DNA from 2 places in the Actinacidiphila sp. bgisy160 genome. Region 2 is predicted to be linked to the other one. Evidence: riboswitches for the same ligand, from Rfam matches in the RefSeq annotation. Region 2 holds a riboswitch; the other holds the start of a gene.
The links. A riboswitch is a leader RNA that binds a small molecule or an ion and turns the genes downstream of it on or off. The one in region 2 is predicted to bind S-adenosylmethionine.
Positions count from the first base shown of each region.

Region 1: another riboswitch for S-adenosylmethionine. It lies ahead of thrC (threonine synthase); the one in region 2 lies ahead of AC3EUJ_RS06605 (aminotransferase class V-fold PLP-dependent enzyme).

Region 1 covers NZ_JBYIQW010000002.1:239,637-249,860, reverse strand. Annotated here, with positions in the region: gene AC3EUJ_RS03930 (HD domain-containing protein) at 1-488, opposite strand, end outside; gene AC3EUJ_RS03925 (copper homeostasis protein CutC) at 540-1,241, shown strand; gene groL (chaperonin GroEL) at 1,335-2,957, opposite strand; gene AC3EUJ_RS03915 (cold-shock protein) at 3,318-3,524, opposite strand; gene AC3EUJ_RS03910 (ubiquitin-like small modifier protein 1) at 3,947-4,225, opposite strand; gene thrC (threonine synthase) at 4,270-5,559, opposite strand; SAM riboswitch class I at 5,578-5,705, opposite strand; gene AC3EUJ_RS03900 (glucosyl-3-phosphoglycerate synthase) at 5,863-6,834, shown strand; gene AC3EUJ_RS03895 (alpha,alpha-trehalose-phosphate synthase (UDP-forming)) at 7,099-8,559, shown strand; gene AC3EUJ_RS03890 (cupin domain-containing protein) at 8,878-9,423, shown strand; gene AC3EUJ_RS03885 (hypothetical protein) at 9,727-10,131, opposite strand; gene AC3EUJ_RS03880 (ATP-binding protein) at 10,128-10,224, opposite strand, start outside.
Region 2 covers NZ_JBYIQW010000004.1:197,818-208,041, forward strand. Annotated here, with positions in the region: gene AC3EUJ_RS06575 (C40 family peptidase) at 1-667, opposite strand, end outside; gene AC3EUJ_RS06580 (C40 family peptidase) at 822-1,847, opposite strand; gene AC3EUJ_RS06585 (NYN domain-containing protein) at 2,163-3,521, opposite strand; gene AC3EUJ_RS06590 (hypothetical protein) at 3,656-3,907, opposite strand; gene AC3EUJ_RS06595 (rhomboid family intramembrane serine protease) at 4,024-4,803, shown strand; gene AC3EUJ_RS06600 (Lrp/AsnC family transcriptional regulator) at 4,800-5,081, shown strand; gene AC3EUJ_RS06605 (aminotransferase class V-fold PLP-dependent enzyme) at 5,124-6,497, opposite strand; SAM riboswitch class IV at 6,649-6,765, opposite strand; gene trpD (anthranilate phosphoribosyltransferase) at 6,894-7,958, opposite strand; gene qcrB (cytochrome bc1 complex cytochrome b subunit) at 8,086-9,723, opposite strand; gene qcrA (cytochrome bc1 complex Rieske iron-sulfur subunit) at 9,720-10,224, opposite strand, start outside.

The DNA of each region.
Region 1 (10,224 bases), on a different contig from region 2:
GCGGCCGCGTACTCGGCATAGGTGCTGGGGTCGCCGGCGAGGACGGCCAGGTCGGCGTCGCAGAGCACCTCGCCGTCGCGGTCCCCCTCGGCGGGGTGGTGGGTGACGGTGAGCCGGACCAGCCGGGCGACCTCGGCGGTGATCGCGTCCGGGACCCCGGCCTCGGGGAGCGCGCGTTCGGCGAGCCGGGCGCTGCGCTCCTCGTTCTCGGAGCGGTCGGGCAGGTAGACGGCGTCGTGGAACCAGGCGGCGAGCAGCACCGCGTCCGGGTTCTCGGCGTGCCCGGCGAGGGCCTCGACGTGGTCGAGAACGGCGGTCAGGTGGGAGGTGGTGTGGTAGCGGCGGTGCGGCTCGGCCCAGCGGGCGATCAGGTCCTTGCCGTACGGCACCGGGTCGACGGACTCCGTCTGGCAGCGGCGCAGCAGGTCGCACCAGCGGGCGAGGAGGGCGGAGCCGGGTTCGGGTGCGGTGTCAGCCATGGAGGTCATTGTGCGGTACGGGGGTCGCGGGCACGCGTGGGCATGTGACACCCTGGAGATATGTCTAGACCAATTTTCGAAGTGATCGCGCTCGACGCCCACGACGCCCTCGCGGCCCGGACGGGCGGCGCGGATCGCCTCGAACTGGTCACCGACATGGCGGCGGACGGCCTGACGCCGTCCCGGGAGACCTTCGCCGCCGTCCGCGCCGCGGTGGACATCCCGGTCCGGGTGATGCTGCGGGCCCGCGCGGACTTCGCCGTCGGCGGCACCCACGAGGCGGACGCGCTCTGCGTGGCCGCGGCGGCGCTGCGCGGCGAGGGCGCTGACGAGTTCGTGCTCGGTTTCCTCGACGGCTCGGGCGCGCCGGACCTGCCCGCCGTGCGCCTGCTCGTCGACGCGATCGGTTCCGGTGCCCGCTGGACCTTCCATCGCGCCATCGACCACTGCGCCGACCGGGAGGCCGTGCGCTCGGCGGTGCGCGGGCTGCCCGGGCTGGACACCTTCCTCACCGCGGGTTCCGCGCGGGGGGTGGACGACGGGCTCGGCCGTCTGCTGGCGGAGGCGGGCCGTCCCGGTGAGCCCCAGCTCATGGTGGGCGGCGGGCTCCGCGCCGAGCACCTGCCGCGGCTCCTCGCGGCCGGCATCGACGCCTTCCACGTCGGCGGCGCGGTGCGCCCCGGCGGCTGGGCCGGGCCGGTCGACGCGGAAGCGGTGCGCACCTGGCGCGAGCTGCTCGACGCGCCGGTCGCCGTGCCGTGACCGGGCGGCTCCCGGATACGCCCGAGGGCGGTACCCCGCACGGGGTACCGCCCTCGGTCTTCTGCCGTGGTGCGGAGTCCTGATCCCGGAGGATCAGAAGTCCATGTCACCGCCGGGCATGCCGCCGCCGGCCGGGGCAGCGGCCTTCTCCGGCTTGTCGGCGATGACGGCCTCGGTGGTGAGGAAGAGCGCGGCGATGGAGGCCGCGTTCTGCAGCGCGGAGCGCGTGACCTTGGCGGGGTCGATGATGCCCTCGCCGATCAGGTCGACGTACTCGCCCGTGGCGGCGTTCAGGCCGTGACCCGGGGTCAGGTTGCGCACCTTCTCCACCACGACACCGCCCTCGAGGCCGGCGTTGACGGCGATCTGCTTCAGCGGGGCCTCAAGGGCCAGCTTCACGATCGCGGCACCGGTGGCCTCGTCGCCGTCGAGCTCGAGCTTCTCGAAGACGTTGGACGCCTGGAGCAGGGCCACGCCACCACCGGCGACGATGCCCTCCTCGACGGCGGCCTTGGCGTTGCGCACCGCGTCCTCGATGCGGTGCTTGCGCTCCTTGAGCTCGACCTCGGTGGCGGCACCGGCCTTGATGACGGCCACGCCGCCGGCCAGCTTCGCCAGACGCTCCTGGAGCTTCTCGCGGTCGTAGTCCGAGTCGCTGTTCTCGATCTCGGCACGGATCTGGTTCACGCGGCCCTGGATCTGGTCCTGGTCGCCGGCGCCGTCCACGATCGTGGTCTCGTCCTTGGTGACGACGACCTTGCGGGCGCGGCCGAGCAGGTCGAGACCGGCGTTCTCCAGCTTGAGGCCGACCTCCTCGGAGATGACGGTGCCACCGGTGAGGATGGCGATGTCACCGAGCATGGCCTTGCGGCGGTCGCCGAAGCCCGGGGCCTTGACCGCGACGGACTTGAAGGTGCCGCGGATCTTGTTGACGACCAGGGTCGACAGCGCCTCGCCGTCCACGTCCTCGGCGATGATCAGCAGCGGCTTGCCGGACTGCATGACCTTCTCCAGCAGCGGGAGCAGGTCCTTCACCGCGGAGATCTTGGAGTTGACGATCAGGATGTACGGGTCGTCGAAGGCCGACTCCATACGCTCCAGGTCGGTGGCGAAGTACGCCGAGATGTAGCCCTTGTCGAAGCGCATACCCTCGGTGAGCTCCAGCTCCAGACCGAAGGTCTGGGACTCCTCGACGGTGATGACGCCTTCCTTGCCGACCTTGTCCATCGCCTCGGCGATGAGCTCGCCGATCTGCGGGTCGGCGGCGGAGATGGAGGCGGTGGAGGCGATCTGCTCCTTGGTCTCCACGTCCTTCGCCTGCTCCAGCAGAGCGGCGGAGACCGACTCGACGGCCTTCTCGATGCCGCGCTTCAGCGCCATCGGGTTGGCGCCGGCGGCGACGTTGCGCAGGCCCTCGCGCACCAGCGCCTGGGCGAGGACGGTCGCGGTCGTCGTGCCGTCACCGGCGACGTCGTCCGTCTTCTTCGCGACCTCCTTGACCAGCTCCGCGCCGATCTTCTCGTACGGGTCCTCGAGCTCGATCTCCTTGGCGATGGAAACACCATCGTTGGTGATCGTGGGGGCGCCCCACTTCTTCTCGAGGACGACGTTGCGGCCCTTGGGGCCAAGGGTGACCTTGACGGCGTCGGCGAGCTGGTTCATCCCGCGCTCGAGACCGCGCCGTGCCTCCTCGTCGAACGCGATGATCTTGGCCATGTGAAGTGGTCCTCCCGGACTTGGGGTCCCCCCGCGGCACAGGGCTGCGGGGAAGGATTACTCCAGGACCGCGCCGGCGCCCGCGACGGACGGCCTGCCCTCCCGCCGGTTCCTTTCCGGCGGACGAACGGGCCTCACCCACTCGGTCCTTTGTCACTCTCAACGTCAGAGTGCTAACGCCAATGATTAGCACTCGCCCTAGGAGAGTGCAAGCCGCTTGGCCGGGGCCGTGGACAACTCGCGGGTCCGGGTCCGCGCGCCGCCGGGCAGCACGAAGGCCCGCCCCGTGCGGGGGCGGGCCTCGACGCGTACGTTTGAGCGGCCGTACGCGAAAGTGCTCCGTGGCCGATGCGCGGCGCGTCAGCCGGCTGCGAGACGGACCATGTCCGCCTGCGGCCCCTTCTGGCCCTGCGAGATCTCGAACTCGACCCGCTGACCTTCCTCGAGGGTGCGGTAGCCGTCCATCTGGATCGCGCTGTAGTGCACGAAGACGTCCGCACCACCGTCGACCGCGATGAAGCCGTAGCCCTTCTCCGCGTTGAACCACTTGACGGTGCCCTGAGCCATTCCTAACTCCCCTATTGCTGGCCCTTCGCAGACCCGCACCTCGCGGACCCGGGTCAGACCTCACCCCCTACAGCCAAGGGGGCGTGCGCCGGAACGCGTCGACCGCGGCTGAATGTATCTGCCTGGACGCTGTCTGCAACAGGTCAATCGGACGAGAATTCCGGGCACAGAGAATCGGGAGAAGAGCCTGATCGGCGAATAATCCGGGGCAACTCGGACCGGACGCATCGGGCAAACACGGCAAACACCACGTGGATTTGGCGATAAATCGTCGGCAAGACCGCCCCGGAGAAGGGGGTTGCGCAGAGCGTTGCAGGGAGTTGCGAGCCTCCAGGGCAACTGTACAGCCCTTCAACTACCGCTCAAGCACACAGGGGTGCCGGGGAGTTCCCCGGCACCCCTGTCGCCCGCGGGCCGCGCGCTCAGCAGCCGCCCGCGACCGCCGGGATGATCGAGACGGACGCGCCCTCACCCACCGTGGTCTGCAGGCCCTCGGAGAAGCGGACGTCGTCGTCGTTGACGTAGACGTTCACGAAACGGCGCAGCTTGCCCGTGTCGTCCAGGACCCGCGCGGAGATGCCGGGGTGGTTGTGCTCCAGCGAGTCGATGACCTCGGCCAGGGTGCCGCCCTCGGCAGGGACCTCGGCCCGGCCGGCGGTGTAGGTGCGGAGGATGGTCGGGATGCGGACGGTAGCGCTCATGATGCGGGTTTCACCTTCAGTCGGGGTCAGCCGGTGCGGTCGGGTCAGTCGGCCAGGCCGGCGGCGCGGAACGCGTCGAGGCTCGGGCGGATGGTGGCCGTGGGGCGGGAGGTCGGGGCGACGGCGTCCAGCGTCTTGAGGCCGTCGCCGGTGTTCAGGACGACGGTCTCACCGGCCGGGTCGAGCTGCCCGGTCTCGATGAGTTTGCGCAGCACGCCGACGGTCACGCCGCCGGCCGTCTCGGCGAAGATGCCCTCGGTCCTGGCGAGCAGCTTGATGGCGTCCACCACCTGCTCGTCGGTGACGTCCTCGACCGCCCCGCCCGTGCGGCGCGCGATGTCCAGCACGTACGGGCCGTCGGCCGGGTTGCCGATGGCGAGCGACTTGGCGATCGTGTTCGGCTTCTGCGGACGCACCACGTCGTGGCCGGCCTTGAAGGCGGCGGAGACCGGGGAGCAGCCCTCGGCCTGTGCGCCGTAGACGCGGTACGGCTTCTCCTCCACCAGACCGAGCGCGATCAGCTCCCGCAGCCCCTTGTCGATCTTCGTCAGCTGCGAGCCCGAGGCGATCGGGATGACGATGTTGTCCGGCAGGCGCCAGCCCAGCTGCTCGCAGATCTCGTACGCGAGTGTCTTGGAGCCCTCGCCGTAGTAGGGGCGCAGGTTGACGTTGACGAAGCCCCACCCCTCGCCGATCGGGTCGCCGATCAGCTCGCTGCAGAAGCGGTTGACGTCGTCGTAGGTGCCCTCGATGCCGACCAGGTCGCCGCCGTAGACCGCGGCCATGACGACCTTGCCCTCCTCCAGGTCGTGCGGGATGAACACGCAGGAGCGGAAACCGGCGCGGGCGGCCGCGGCGCCCACGGCGCCGGCCAGGTTGCCGGTGGAGGAGCAGGACAGGGTGGTGAGGCCGAAGGTGCGGGCGGCCTCCAGGGCGATGGCGACGACCCGGTCCTTGAAGGAGTGGGTCGGGTTGCCGGAGTCGTCCTTGATGTGCAGGCCGCCGGTGACGCCCAGTTCGCGGGCGAGGTTGTCGGCCTTGACCAGCTTGGTGAAGCCCGGGTTGAGGTTGGGCTTGGAGGCCACGTCCGCGGGGACGGGCAGCAGCGGCGCGTACCGCCAGATGTTGTTCGGCCCGGACTCGATCCGCTTGCGGAGGGTCTCGGGGTCGCCGTCCGGGAGGTCGTACGCCACTTCGAGCGGCCCGAAACAGACCTCGCAGGCGAAGAGGGGATCCAGCGGGAAGCGCTCACCGCACTCGCGGCAGGAGAGCGCGGACGCGGGGCCGAAGGCGGAATCGGTGGACGCGGCGGGTGCAACGGACTGCGCAGCCATGTCAGGCGAGGCCCTTTCTCCTCATCTTCCTCACGGCGCATCTCGCCGTGAGACGGAATTGGCACCTTCCCCACCTGGACCTCGCGGTCGGCGGGAGGGTTGCCGGGGCTTCAACGGGCCGTTCCCTCTGCCCCTCTGGATGAGCGGTATGGCGCCGGGCACACTGCCCGGGCATTTGTCGGACGGGGCGCGATCACCGTGGACATACGATGGTCATGCCTCGTGGTCAAGACTGTAACCGACGACCTCGAACCTGGTCATGGGCCGTCCGTCCTGCGAGACGGGCAGAAACGGAGCAACGCAGTGCTCGACGAGGTGGCCGGCTGGCTGCAGCGGCGGTCCTGGACCGCCGACCACAGGCCGCTGCCGCAACTCCTCGCCGCCAAGCGCGCCGCGGGCGCGCGCGGCACGGTCAGCGTCGTGCTGCCCGCCCTCGACGAGGAGGCAACGGTCGGGGCGATCGTCGCGACGATCCGGCGCGAGCTGATGAGCGAGGCGGTGCCGCTGGTCGACGAAATCGTCGTGCTGGACTCCGGGTCGACCGACCGCACGGCCGAGGTCGCCGCGGCCGCGGGCGCGGTCGTCGTCCACCGGGACGAAGTGCTGCCGCGGCTGCCCGCGCTGCCCGGCAAGGGCGAGGTGCTGTGGCGCTCGCTGCTCGTGACACGCGGGGAGATCGTCTGCTTCGTCGACTCCGACCTGCGCGAGTTCGACGCGCGCTTCGTGTCGGGGATCGTCGGGCCGCTGCTCACGGACCTGGACGTGCAGCTGGTCAAGGCGATGTACGACCGTCCCCTGGAGACCGGCGGCACGGTGGTCCCGGCCGGCGGGGGCCGGGTGACGGAATTGGTCGCACGGCCGCTGCTCAATCTGCACTGGCCGCAGCTGGCGGGGTTCGTCCAGCCCCTCGGCGGCGAGTACGCCGCGCGACGCTCGTTGCTGGAGCGGCTGCCGTTCCCGGTGGGGTACGGGGTGGAGATCGGGCTGCTGGTGGACGCGCTCAACACGGTCGGGCTCGACGCGCTGGCCCAGGTCGACGTGGGGGTACGGCACCACCGGCACCAGGACGGGCAGGCGCTGGGCCGCATGGCGGCGGCGATCTACCGGACCGCGCAGATCCGCCTGGCGCGGGGCCCTCTCGTGCGACCCGTCCTCACGCAGTTCGACCGCGCGCCGGGCGGCGGTTTCGAGCCGCGCGTCCACGAGGTCGCGACGGAGGAGCGCCCCCCGATGCGGACGGTCCCCGAATACGCCCACCGCCGCGCCGTGGCGTGACGGCGCCGGGGTTCCTGGGCAGGCGGTCCGCCGCGGTGCGGGCACCCCCAGCGGCGGCCGGGGGAGGGTGGGCACAAACCCAGGACGGCGTCGCACCTGTGCGGTTCCGCGCATCGCCTCGGCGTCCGCGCGCCGGTGAGCGGTGTCGCGCCGGCCCTCCCCGGCCTTCGGCGAGCGGCCGGACCGCGGCGGGTCGCGGCCGGAAACCCCCGGCTGGGCTAGTTCGTACGTTTGCGGTCAGGCATGCGTGGCTAGGCTGGCCGCATGGTCGCATCGCATGCCGCGCGCGTACTGGTCGCGTCCAACCGCGGCCCCGTGTCGTACAGCCTCCGCGAGGACGGCACGCTCGTCGCCCGCCGCGGCGGCGGCGGACTCGTGTCGGGACTGAGCGCGATCGGGCCGGACGCGGACGCCGTGTGGGTCTGCGCGGCACTGGGCGAGGGGGACCGGGCCGCCGTGCTGCGCAGTTCCGGGGGGACGGGCCGCCTCGCCACCGCCGACACCGGCGGCCAGCACGTACGGATGCTGGACATCCCGGCGGACACCTTCGCCTCGGCCTACAACGGCGTCGCCAACTCGGTGCTGTGGTTCGTCCAGCACATGCTGTTCCAGACCCCGCTGGAGCCCGTCTTCGACGAGGACTTCCGCGAGCAGTGGGCGGCGTACACGGCCTACAGCGCCGCCTTCGCCGACGCGCTCGCCGACGAGGCCGCGCAGGGCGCCGCCGTCCTCGTGCAGGACTACCACCTGTCCCTGGTGCCGCAGTTGCTCCGCTCGCGCCGCCCCGACCTGCGGATCGGCCATTTCTCGCACACCCCGTGGGCGCCGCCCGACTACTTCCGCATCCTGCCGGACGACGTCGCCGCCGAGGTGCTGAGCGGCATCCTCGGCGCCGACCGGGCCGGCTTCCTGACCCGCCGCTGGGCGGACGCCTTCGCCGCGTGCTGCGCCGACGTGCTGGGCGCGTCCGTCATCCGTGACGCGGGCAGCCTCACGATCACGTACAAGGGCCGCACCACGCGGATCGGGGTGCACGGCCTCGGGGCGGACGCCGAGTTCCTTCGGGAGCGGGCGCACCGGCCGGACGTGGACGAGCGCCTGGCGGCGCTGCAGGAGGCGGTGGGCGGCCCGGACCGCAAGATCATCTTGCGGGTGGACCGCACGGAGCTGTCGAAGAACATCGTGCGCGGCCTGCTCGCGTACGCGCAGTTGCTGCGCGACCACCCCGAATGGCAGGGGCGCGTGGTGCACATCGCCTTCGCCTACCCCTCCCGCCACGACCTGGCCGTCTACCGGGAGTACACGGACGAGGTCTCCGACCTGGCCGAGGAGATCAACGAGGAGTTCGCGACGCCCGGCTGGCAGCCGGTGGTCCTGCACGTCAAGGACGACTTCGCGCGCTCCCTGGCCGCCTACCGCCTGGCGGACGTCGCGCTGGTCAACCCGATCCGCGACGGCATGAACCTGGTGGCCAAGGAGATCCCGGTCGTCTCGGACGACGGCGTGGCGCTGGTGCTCTCCCGCGAGGCGGGGGCGTACGAGGAGCTCGCCGACGACGCGTTCGTGGTCAACCCTTACGACATCCGGGCCACGGCCGACGCCCTCCACCAGGCGCTGTCCCTGTCGCACGGCGAGCGCGCCGAGGCCACCAAGCGTCTCGCGGCGGCCTCGACGGCGCTCCCCCCGCAGCAGTGGTTCCTGGACCAGCTGCGGGCGCTGGGGTAGCCCGGACCGGAGCGGCCGGACCGCGCCGCAACCCGGCCCGTTGACGGAAGGCGAGGTCGGCGGCGACCCCATCCACCCTCGCCGTGCGGGCGGTTGTCAGGGTGGGGCGTCGAGGCCGCGCCTCCAGCGGTATGACCGGCCCAGGCGCAACACGTACTGCCTACCAATGCAGCCCAAGGGTTGCCCATGGAGAGCCCGGGGCGCTGTGCTCGGCGAGGCCCAGGAGAGAAGACACATGCTTGACTCGTCAAGTAGTTGCCACTTAACTGTCCCTGCATCTGTCGCCCCAACAGGTGGCGGCCCAATCGAGGAGCAGCCTTGAGCATCGTCGCGCCGAGCCAGCACGATCCCGCTGGACAGGACGATTCCCGTTACATGAAGAGGAACGGCATCTTTGTGCCGCCCGGGCAGGGCGACACGAGGTGGATTGTTGGAGACACCTACACCCTGAAGGTCGGCGGCCCGGAAACGGGCGGACGGCTCACCTTCGTGGAGGCGACCGTCCCTGCCGGGGCCGGAGCCTACCCGCACGTGCACAGCAAGCATCAGGAGGCGTTCTACCTGATTTCCGGCGAGCTGGACTTCGTCAACGGTGACGACACCATCACCGCCGGCCCCGGCTCCTTCTACTACGTGCCCAACGACACGCGGCACGGCTTCTTCAACAAGAGTCTCCATGCCGCCAAGATGATCTTCATGTTTCTCCCCGGAGGATACGAAGAGCTCCTCTTCGACGGAGCGCCCAAGGCCGAACACGGCAAGCCTGTCCCGCACATGATGGACAACCTGCCGAACATCAACCCGGAACTCATGGAGCGGTTCGGCTCATTCATCCTCCAGGGCGACCTCCCTTCTGAAGACTAGGCTGCAGAACGGCCGCGGGACCCCTGTGGTGGGGTTCCGGCCACCGCGGTACGTCTCGCTGCCGCCATGAAGGCGGATCAGATTCCTGTCGAAAGGAAGCGAAAGTACCGCCGACGGCGGGGCCTCCTGACACGGACCGCCGGCCCCAAGGAACCCCACCGCCCCGGGCACCCGCCCACGCCCCGCGCCGAGCGGGGCGTGGGCGTCCGGCACGACACACGACCCGGGGCTCCGACGCCACGAGCAGCGTGCTGGACGCGGGCGTCGCCGGCAGCCCGGGCCGGGCGCCGGTCCAGGGCGCGGTCAGGAGGGAGGTGAGGGCTCCCGGCGGCCGATGCCCAGCCGGATGCGCCCCGCCGTCGCGCCCAGGGCCAGGTACGCCTCCACCTCCGGCAGCGGCGCGCGGCGGGCGAGCGGGTCCAGCCCCACGACGAGCGCGACCGGTCCGCCGGCCGCGACGAAGGCGGACCACCGCTCCCCCGCCGCGACCTCCAGCAGCACCCCGCCGTCCGCGCCGCGCACCACGGCCCGGCCCGGGCGGGCGACGGTGATCCGCTCGCCGAGCTCCGGCAGCCGCCGCCCCGGCTCGGCGAGCCCGAGGAGCGCGGCGAGTTCCGCCGTCCCGCGCCCCTGTGGATGGGCCACCAGCAGGAACGCCACCGGCCCGAACGCCGTGTCGTCCAGCCAGGTCCACGAGGCGGGCCTCACCGCAGCACCACCCACACCTGCTTGCCCCCCGGGGTCGGCCGCGCGCCCCAGCGGTGCGCCGCCGCCGCGATCAGATGCATCCCGCGTCCGCGC
Region 2 (10,224 bases):
AACGCGAGGCGCGGGCCTCCAGGCGGCGGGCGAGCCGGGCCCGTTCCTCCGGGGACAGGGAGTTGACCAGGCGGGCGGCCGCCATCAGCTTGTGCTGCACGGCCTTCTTGCGGGCCGTGAGGCTGCTGCGGGCCCGCTCGAGCTCGCCGAGCCGTTCGGTGGCCCGGGAGCGTTCCTGGTCCAGGAAGCGCTGGGCGGAGCGGAGTTCGCCCAGGCGCGCGTTGCCGCGGTTGCTGATCCGGTCGAGGGTGGCGGCGCGCTCGAGGTAGGTCGCGGGGTCGGGTGAGAGCAGCAGCGCGAGGGTGGGGTCCACTCCCCCGCCGCGGTACTGGGCTCCGGCGTACGTGCCGAGTTCGTCCCGGAGTCGGTTGACCCGCTCCTGGCCGCGGGCGGCCCGGTCCTGGAGCACCTCCACCTCGCGCCGGAGCCGCCGGGTGTTCTCGCGGGCGGCGTTGAACTGCTCGGTGGCCCGCTCGGCCTGGGTGTAGAGGTGGTCGATGCGAGCCGCGACATCGACGGAGGTGTCCGCCGGGTCGGCGGCGGCCGTCTGCGCGGCGCCGGCCGCGCCCGCCATCGCGGCGGCGGCGGTGGCCGCCGCCGTCAGGACCGTGGCCCTGGAGGTACGCGGGGCCCGGCCGGGCTGCGGGATGCGTCGATGGGATGGCACGTCGACCGACAGTAGTCAGCCGGACGCGCAGAGTTCAAAGACCGGGTACCGCCGGGCGGCCGGGCGGCGCTCCGCTTGCGCAGGTCACCGCCAGGCCGTCACCGTACGAGATCACCCGATAGGTTCAACGGGTTCCGGTGGTTCCGCCCGCGTCTCAGATGCGGACACCGAACTGGAACGGCATGTTGTTGATGGACTCGTAGCGCACGACCGTGCCGGTGCGCGGCGCGTGCAGGACCATGCCGTTGCCCGCGTAGAGGGCCACGTGGTGCTGGTCGCCGTAGAAGATGACGAGGTCGCCGGGCGCCAGCTGGCTCATCGACAGCCGGGTGCCGGCGTTGGCCTGGGACTGCGAGGTGCGCGGTATGGACGCGCCGGCCTGGGCGTAGGCCCAGGAGGTGAGGCCGGAGCAGTCGAAGGAGCTCGGGCCGGTGGCGCCGTAGACGTAGGGCGACCCCAGCTTGGTCTTGGCGGCCGAGAGGGCGGCGGCAGCGAGGGAGGAGGCCGGGGTGTCGTTGCCCAGGTCGACGCGCTCGTTGGAGCGGCTGGCGCGGGCGTCGGCGGCGGCAAGGGAGGCACGCTGGGCGGCGGTCAGCGAGTTGAGCAGCCGCTGCGCCTCGGCGAGCTTCGCCTGGACTTCCTTCTTCTTCTTGCCCAGCTCGGTGCGGGTCTCGTCGAGCTCGTTGAGCTTGCTCGCGGCCTCCGCCTTCTGCTGGTTGAGGGTGCGCTTCTTCTCCGCGATCTGCTTGAGCGCCTCGGCCTGCTTGGTGCTCAGCTGGTCGAGGGTGGACGCCTTGTCGAGGTAGGTGTCCGGGTCGGAGGAGAGGAAGAGCTGGAGCGACGGGTCGATGCCACCGCTGCGGTACTGGGCGCTGGCCAGGGTGCCGAGGTCGTCCTGGAGGTCGTTGAGCTCGGACTGCTCGCGGGCCACCTCGTCCTGGAGGTCCTCGACCTGCTTCTGCAGCTTCCCCTGCTTCTCCTTGGCGCCGTTGAACTTCTCGGTCGCCTGCTCCGCCTGCTCGTACAGGCCGTCGACCTTGGCCTTGACGCTCTTGACGGACGGCTTGGCAGGGGCGGCCTGGGCCGCCTGCGCGGACAGGGCGACGGCTGCGGCGGCGGTCGCGGTGAGCACGGTGACACGTGTGCGACTGGCCTGCTTGGGACGACGGTGGGACGCCACTCGGGCGAGCTCCTTCTTCCTCCAGCCGCCTGCCGCATGCATCGGGAACTGCGTTCCCCGGCTCCAAGCACCGGCGTCCCCCGTCGTACGCACGGCACTTCAGATCGGCGGGACCTCCACCGCCATCCGGGCTGGATGATCGACTGGGCAGAGGTTCGAGGCACGACCCTAGTGACCATCTTGTGATCGGATCAAATCCCTGAAGAAAAAAAGTCGCTCGGCCACGTTTTCTTTACACACATCGCACGTGCAGTGATGACCAGTTGACGCTGCGTCCACGAAAAGCGCCTCACGCGCCCCACGGTGTGCTCCAGGTCACACCCGGGCAAGTCGCTTCAGCAGCAGGGTGGATGCGACCGGCCGGGCGCCGGCGCGGGCCACACCGTCAGCAACTTCGCGATCGGAAGAAACCACCACAATCGGACGACCGGGAGGTTCCGCCCGAACCAGACGCCGGATCAGTTCGTCCGCCGTCTCACCGGCCTTGCTGAACAGCACCCGCACCCCGCGCGGCGGCGCCAGCAGCACCGGGGCGTCCAGATCGGCCCCGTCGAAGACGCAGGTGACCTCTGCACCGCTCTGCGCCGCGAGCACCGCCAGACCGCCCAGCAGCCGCAGCCGCTGCTTCTCCAACGGCAGCGCCGGATAACCGGTCTTGGTCACGTTGTAGCCGTCGACCACCAGATGGGACTGCGGCAGCGCCAGCAACTGGTCCAGCAGCGCCGGGTCGTCCTCGGACAGGGCGCGCCGCGCGATGTCCTTCGGGCTGATCGTCCCCGGCGTCACCGCGTCGACGCTGTCAGCGGGCCGGGCCCCCATGGTGTCCCGCGGCGGCAGCGCCAGCTCCCGGCGCAGTCCCGAGGCGGCGTCGAGCACGGTGTCCAGCAGCAGCCGCAGCCGCATGTCCTCGGTGCTGCGGCCCTCCCGGGCCGCCCGGCGGGACGCCTCCACGGCCTGCTCGGCCTCGGCGAGCCGGGCGCGCAGCCGGCGCGCCTCGCCGTCCGCCGAGGCCTTCTCCGCGGCCGCGGCCGCGCGCGTCTCGTCGAGTGCGGCCTCGACCTTGCGCAGCGCGGCCTCGGCCCGCTTCACGTCGCTCGCCGCGCTGCGCAGCTTCCGCTGCAGCGACTCGGCCTCCTTGCGGGCCGCCTCCAGCTCGGTGCGGACCCGCACGGCCTCGCTACGGGCCTGGGCGCGAACCTCGTCCAGTTCCGTCTTCAGCTGCCGCAGCTCACGCTGCGCCTCCTCGCCCGCCCGTTCGGCGCTGACCCGCTGGGCCTCCTCGCCCGCCGCGGCCACCAGCTTGGCCCAGCCCGCGGGACGCAGCAGGTACGCGGCGGCCGCCACATCCAGCGGGTCGACCGCGGGGGGCGGGGTGCCGGCGTCCAGCGCCTCGCACAGTTCCGGTTCGGACTCGCGCAGCCGGGCGCCCACCCGCTGCCGGAAGGACGGGTCGCCCTCCAGGGCCGTGGCGAGCGCGGTCGCGGCGAACTTGGCGCGGCGGCTCGGGGTGAACCGGGCGTACGGACGCAGCACCGCGGGCAGCTCGCCCGGGGTCAGCCCGCCGAACGCCTCCGCCGCCAGGGCTACTACGCGGTGGCGCACGCCCTCGGGCAGCGGACGGTCCAACGTCTCGCCGTGGACGGACTCCTCCGGCGCAGCCGCGGCCCCGGGCACGGCCGCTTCGTCGCCGCGGCCCGGGTTACCGCCGGTCCCGTCCACCCGTCACTCCCGTCCAGTCCGTGGGCGCCTCCCCGGCCTCCTTCAAACTCTCTGGCCGCGCCGCATTCTTCTATTGTCCCCGGCGGCGCTCAGGCCTGCGTCGCCGCCGCCGCGTCGGGGCGGTCGACCAGCTCGACCTGGTCCACGGCGTTGCACCAGCGGCACCGCACCGACTCCACGGTCTCGCTGAGCACCTCGCGCTCCTCGACCGAGGGCTCGCCCGCCAGGTCCAGGTGGACGTACTCGACGACCTTGCTGGAACGGGTGACGTCGAACCGGGTCAGATTGCCGCACAGGGTGCAACGCCAGCGGGTCGTGGCGGTCGGCAGGGGCACCGGCATCGGTCGTCTCCTCGGTCGCGCGCGGATGTGTTCCGGTCACCCTACGGCCTCGGTGGTCCCACGCGCTGCGGCGAGGCTCCCCACGTCCGTTACACCCGTTCCGTCATGATCGGTCCATGGTCATCCCGGTGTACGACAAGAACCCCGTCCGCCGCACACCCGTGGTGACGTACGCCCTGATCGGGCTGTGCGCGGTGCTCTTCCTCATCGGCCCGTCCTCCGGGCTCAACCTCATGTACGGCGTGGGCCACGATCAGGTGTGTGCCCAGGCGACGTACTTCGCCCGCTGGGGTGTCATCCCGAGCGAGCTCTGGCACGGCCGGATCCCGCCGGCGCGGGTGCCGATGCCGACCGGCTGCCCGCCCCTGCGGTCCTTCGCCACCTCGCCGTTCGCGTCGGTGCTCACCGCGCTGTTCGTCCACGGCAGTTGGGTCCACCTGCTCGGCAACATGCTCTTCCTCTGGGTCTTCGGCGACAACGTCGAGAGCCGCATGGGCCGCTTCCGGTTCCTCCTCTTCTACGTCGCCTCCGGCTACCTGGCGACCTACGGCTACGCGCTCGGGCACACCTCCTCCGTCCAGACCCTGGTCGGCGCGTCCGGGGCGATCTCCGGGGTGCTCGGCGCGTACCTCTACCTCTATCCCCGGGCCAGGGTGACCAGTGTCTTCCCCTTCCTGTTCTTCCTGCCGTTGCGCTTCCCGGCCTGGATGGTGCTGATCTTCTGGTTCGTCCTGCAGTGGCTCGCCGGAGAGATCCAGCAGACCGGCCCCGGGGTCGCCTACCTCGCCCACATCACCGGCTTCGTCTTCGGCTTCCTGTGCGCGTGGGTGTGCTATCGCGCAACGCCTAAGCTGGAGCCCGCAGGCAGGGCGACCCAAGGAGACCTACAGCCGTGATCACCGCGATCGTGCTCATCAAGACCAGCGTCGACCGTATCCCCGAGATCGCGGAGTCCATCGCCGCGCTCGACAGTGTCAGCGAGGTCTACTCCGTCACGGGGACCTACGACCTGGTCGCCATGGTGCGGGTGGCCCGGCACGACGAGCTCGCTGACGTCATCCCGGGCCGGATCAGCAAGATCCCCGGCGTCGAGGCCACGGACACCCACGTGGCGTTCCGCACCTACTCCCAGCACGACCTCGAGACGGCCTTCGCCATCGGCCTGGACGCGTAACCGGTCCGCCCTGCACGGCCCCGCGGGGTCGGGCCGCGCCGCTCAGGCCTGGTCCCGGTCCGGCACGCAGCGGCCGTCCTCGGTGCGGTAGCGCCACCTGGCACCGTCCGCCACGAGTTCCCGCACCGCGTCGACGAAACGCTCCACGTGCTCCTCCGGGGTGCCCGCGCCAAAGGAGACACGGACGGCGTTGAGCGAGGGGAGCTCGCCCGGGGCGGCGTCGGGCGCTGCGCACTCGCCCGGCTCCTGTTCGGTGCCGCCGAGCAGGGTGCGCACCAGGGGGTGCGCGCAGAAGAGGCCGTCGCGGACGCCGATCCCGTACTCCGCGGAGAGCGCCGCCGCGAAGTGGGAGCTGTTCCAGCCCTCGACGACGAAGGAGATGACGCCGACCCGGGCGGCGTCCTCGCCGAACAGCGAGAGCACCCTGACCCCGGGGACCTCGGCCAGTCCGGCCCGCACCCGGGCGACCAGCGCCTGCTCACGCTCGACCAGCCGGGCGAAACCGGCCTCCGCCAGCGCGCGGCAGGCCGAGGCGATGGCGTAGGCCCCGATGACGTTGGGCGAGCCGGCCTCGTGCCGGGCGGCCGTGGTGTGCCAGTCGACGTCCACCCCGCCGTCGGCGCGCCGGGCCACCCGCCGCGAGGCGCCGCCGCCGGCCAGGTAGGGCTCGGCCGCGCACAGCCAGTCGGCGCGGCCGGCCAGCACACCGGAGCCGAAGGGCGCGTACAGCTTGTGCCCGGAGAAGGCCACCCAGTCCACGTCGAGTTCGGCGATGTCCACCGGGTGATGCGCGGCCAGCTGCGCCGCGTCCAGCACGATCCGGGCACCGTGCGCGTGGGCCGCCGCGGCCAGCTCCCGCACCGGCCACAGCTCACCGGTCACATTGGACGCCCCCGTCACACAGACCAGCGCCGGTCCGCGCTGCTCCCGGGCGGCCAGGGCCTTCTCCAGCGTCGTCACGGCCTCCCCCGGCGTGCGGGGGGCGGCCAGGTAGCTCACGTCGGAGGCGCGCCACGGCAGCAGGGAGGCATGGTGCTCGGTCTCGAAGACGAAGACGCTCGTGCCGGCCGGCACGGCGGTGGCCAGCAGGTTCAGCGAGTCGGTGGTCGAACGAGTGAAGATCACCTGGTCGCCGGGGCGGCAGCCGAGGAAATCCGCGACCGTGGCCCGGCTCTGCTCGAACAAGTCGGTCGACAGCTGCGAGAGGTAGCCGGCCCCCCGGTGCACGCTGCCGTAGTACGGCGCATAGGCCGCCACGTCGTCCCAGACCCGCTGCAGCGCGGGCGCGCTGGCCGCGTAGTCCAGGGCCGCGTAGCCGACCTCGCCCCCGGTCACCAGCGGCACGAGGACGTCGCGCCCGAGGACGGGCAGCGGGGCATGGACGGACGAGGGCAGGGCGGCAGGGCGCAGCGACATGGCGAAGTCTCCTGGGAGCGAGCAGAAGTGACGAGACGTCAGTGAAGACGGAACAGCCCTCGGCACGACGGGCGAAGGCCCGGGGAGGGTGGGGATACGGCTGGGGCCCCGAAGGCCCTAGCGCATTCGCTTGCTCATGGAAGAACTCCTCTGACCGCGCTTGCCGCAGACCTCGCTGCCTGCGGCCTGGTCATCACCCGGGGCACCCCGCCACGGAAGGAGGGTTGCCGGACAGCGGGCCGGGGCCGTTTCGCTGTCACTCGTGACCTGCCCAGCATCATGCCACACGCACGGGGCGCCGCAAGCCGCGATCCGCATCGCGGACGCCCCGCCCCCGCGGGCGGACAGCACGCAGGGCCGGGCCAACGGCCCCGGCCCTGCACGGTGGTTCGGTGACTACGCCTGCGTGGCCGCGGCCCACCGCTCCAGCGTCCGCGCCGCCGCGCCGGAGTCGACCGACTCGGCCGCACGGGCGATGCCGGCCGCGATCCGCTCGGTCAGCGAACCGCCCGCGCCCTCCAGCGCCACCAGCGCGGCGGCCGAGTTGAGCAGCACGGCGTCGCGGACCGGGCCGGTCTCGCCGGCCAGCAGCCGCCGGGCGACATCGGCGTTGTACGCCGCGTCCGCGCCCCGCAGCGCCTCGATCGGCACCAGTTCGATGCCGACGTCGCGCGGGTCGAAGGACTCCTGCTCGACCTTCCCGTCCCGCACCACCCACACCTGGGAGGTGGCCGTGACGGTGAGCTCGTCCAGTCCGTCGTCGCCCCGGAACACCAGCGCGGAGGAGCCCCGGCGGGCCAGCACGCCGGCGATCAGCCCGGCCATCCGGGTGTCGAAGCACCCCACGGCCGAGGCCCCCACGCGTGCCGGGTTGGTCAGCGGGCCGAGGATGTTGAACGAGGTGGGGATGCCCAGGTCGCGGCGGGCCGGGGCGGCGAACCGCATCGCGGGGTGGAACTTCGCCGCGAAGCAGAAGGTGATCCCGGTCTCCTCGGCGACCTTCGCCACCCGGTCGGCGGGCAGGTCGAGGTTGATGCCGAGCTTCTCCAGGACGTCGGAGGCGCCGCTGGCGCTGCTGGCGGCGCGGTTTCCGTGCTTGACGACCTTGGCGCCCGTGCCGGCGATGACGATGGCGGACATCGTGGAGATGTTCACCGTCCTGGCGCGGTCGCCGCCGGTGCCGACGATGTCCACGGCGGGGCCGGGGATGTGCAGCGGCTCGGCGTGCGCGTACATCGACTCGACGAGGCCGGTGACCTCCTCGACGGTCTCCCCTTTGGCCCGCAGTGCCACCATGAAGCCGGCGACCTGGGCGTCGGAGGCCTCACCGCTCATGATCCGGTCCATCGCCCACGCCGTGTCGGCGGCGGTCAGGTCCTTGCCGTTCAGCAGCGCACCCAGGACGTCGGGCCAGGAGCCGCCCGCCATTGATGCGCCTCCGGCGGGGTTCACAACGCTCATGGTCCACACTCCATGGGGTCTGACGTGCGACGGGAAACCTTCGCCCCAGCCTATCGGCGCCGGGGAACGGGAAAGGGTCCCGTCCATCGAATGGACGGGACCCTGCCCGGTGGCACAGCTTCAGTGATCAGTGGTGACCGTGGCCGCTCGTGATCTCCTCGTACTCCTCGACGGTGGGCTTGTCGATCTGCGTCCCCTCGCCGTAGTAACCGCGAGACAGCCTCGCGCGCAGCTTCGCCGTACGGCCGGCCTTCTTCTCCACGCCGTTCTCGTCGACCTCGGGACCGATCTCCAGCGGCTTGGGCTGCTCGTGCTGGGTGAGCTTGAACAGCGCGCCCTGCTCCAGCGGCTCGTGGATCTCGATGAACTCACCGTGCGGGAGCCGCTTGATGATGCCGGTCTCGCGACCGTGCAGCACCTTGTCGCGGTCGCGCCGCTGCAGGCCCAGGCAGATCCGCTTGGTGACGAAGAAGACCAGCACCGGCAGCACGAAGAACGAGATCCGGACCACCCAGGTGATCGCGTTGATCGACAGGTGGAAGCGGGTCGCGAACAGGTCGTTGCCGCCACCGACGAGCAGGATCAGGTAGAGGCTGATCCAGGCGGCGCCGATGCCCGTGCGCACGGGACGGTTGCGCGGCCGGTCGAGCAGGTGGTGCTCGCGCTTGTCACCGGTGACCCAGGATTCCAGGAACGGGTAGACCCCCATGAAGCCCAGCACCAGCGGGAAGACCACCAGCGGGATGAACACGCCCAGTACGAGGGTGTGGCCCAGGAAGTTGATCTCCCAGCCCGGCATGATGCGGATCAGGCCCTCGGAGAAGCCCATGTACCAGTCGGGCTGGGCGTCGGTCGACACCTGGTCCGGACGGTAGGGCCCGTATGCCCACACGGGGTTCACGGAGACCAGCGCGGACATGGCCGAGATGACACCGAAGACCACGAAGAAGAAGCCGCCCGCCTTGGCGGTGTAGACCGGGAAGAACGGCATGCCGACGACGTTCTTCTCCGACTTGCCGGGGCCGGGCCACTGCGTGTGCTTGTGGTAGACGATCAGGATCAGGTGGGCCACCAGCAGGCCCGCCATGATGCCCGGGATCAGCAGCACGTGGATCGTGTAGAACCGCGGCACGATGTCGGTGCCGGGGAACTCACCGCCGAAGAGGAAGAACGACAGGTACGTGCCGACGATCGGCACGGACAGCACGGCGCCTTCCATGAAGCGGATACCGGTGCCCGACAGCAGGTCGTCCGGCAGCGAGTAGCCCATGAAGCCGTCGAACATGCCGAGGAACAGCAGCAGGAAGCCGAAGACCCAGTTGATCTCGCGCGGCTTGCGGAACGCACCGGTGAAGAAGACGCGCATCATGTGCACGAGCATCGCGGCCACGAAGACGATGGCCGCCCAGTGGTGGATCTGCCGGACGAGCAGACCGCCGCGCACGTCGAAGCTGATGTGCAGGGTCGAGGCGTACGCCTCGGACATCTTGATGCCCTGCAGCGGCGCGTAGGAGCCGTCGTAGACGACCTCGTTCATCGCCGGGTGGAAGAACAGCGTCAGGTAGACACCGGTCAGGATGATGATGATGAAGCTGTAGAGGGAGATCTCGCCCAGCATGAAGGACCAGTGGTCCGGGAAGATCTTCCGCAGGTTGGCCTTGCTCAGGCTGTAGATGCCCAGCCGGCCGTCGGCCCAGTCGGCGACGCGTTCGCCGGCCGGAGCCTTTCCGCGCGGCTTCCCGCTCGCGCTCGTGTTGGTGCTCATCCACGCTCCCAAAAGGCCGGGCCCACGGGCTCATCGAAGTCGCCCAGCGCCTCGAGATAACCCTCGCCGTTCACACTGATGTGCAGCTGCGGCAGGGCGTGACCGGCGGGGCCGAAGATCACCCGGGCACCGTCGGACAGGTCGAACGTCGACTGGTGGCAGGGGCAGAGCACGTGGTGCGTCTGCTGCTCGTAGAGGCTGATCGGGCAGCCGACGTGAGTGCAGATCTTGGAGAACGCCAGGATGCCCTGGTGCGCCCACTCGCGGGACTTCTTGTCCTTGATGTCGTCCGGCTGGATACGGACGATCATCAGGGCCGCCTTGGCGAGCTGCTCCTGGTAGTCGTGCTGCTCCTCCTCCAGGCCCTCGGGCACCGCGAAGGTCAGCGAGCCGACGGCGACGTCCTCGGGACGCAGCGGCTTGTTGGTGTTCTGGTTGATCAGCAGCCTGCCCTTGGACCACAGCGTGTGGCGGAGCTTGTCCTCCGGCAGCGGGCCGAGG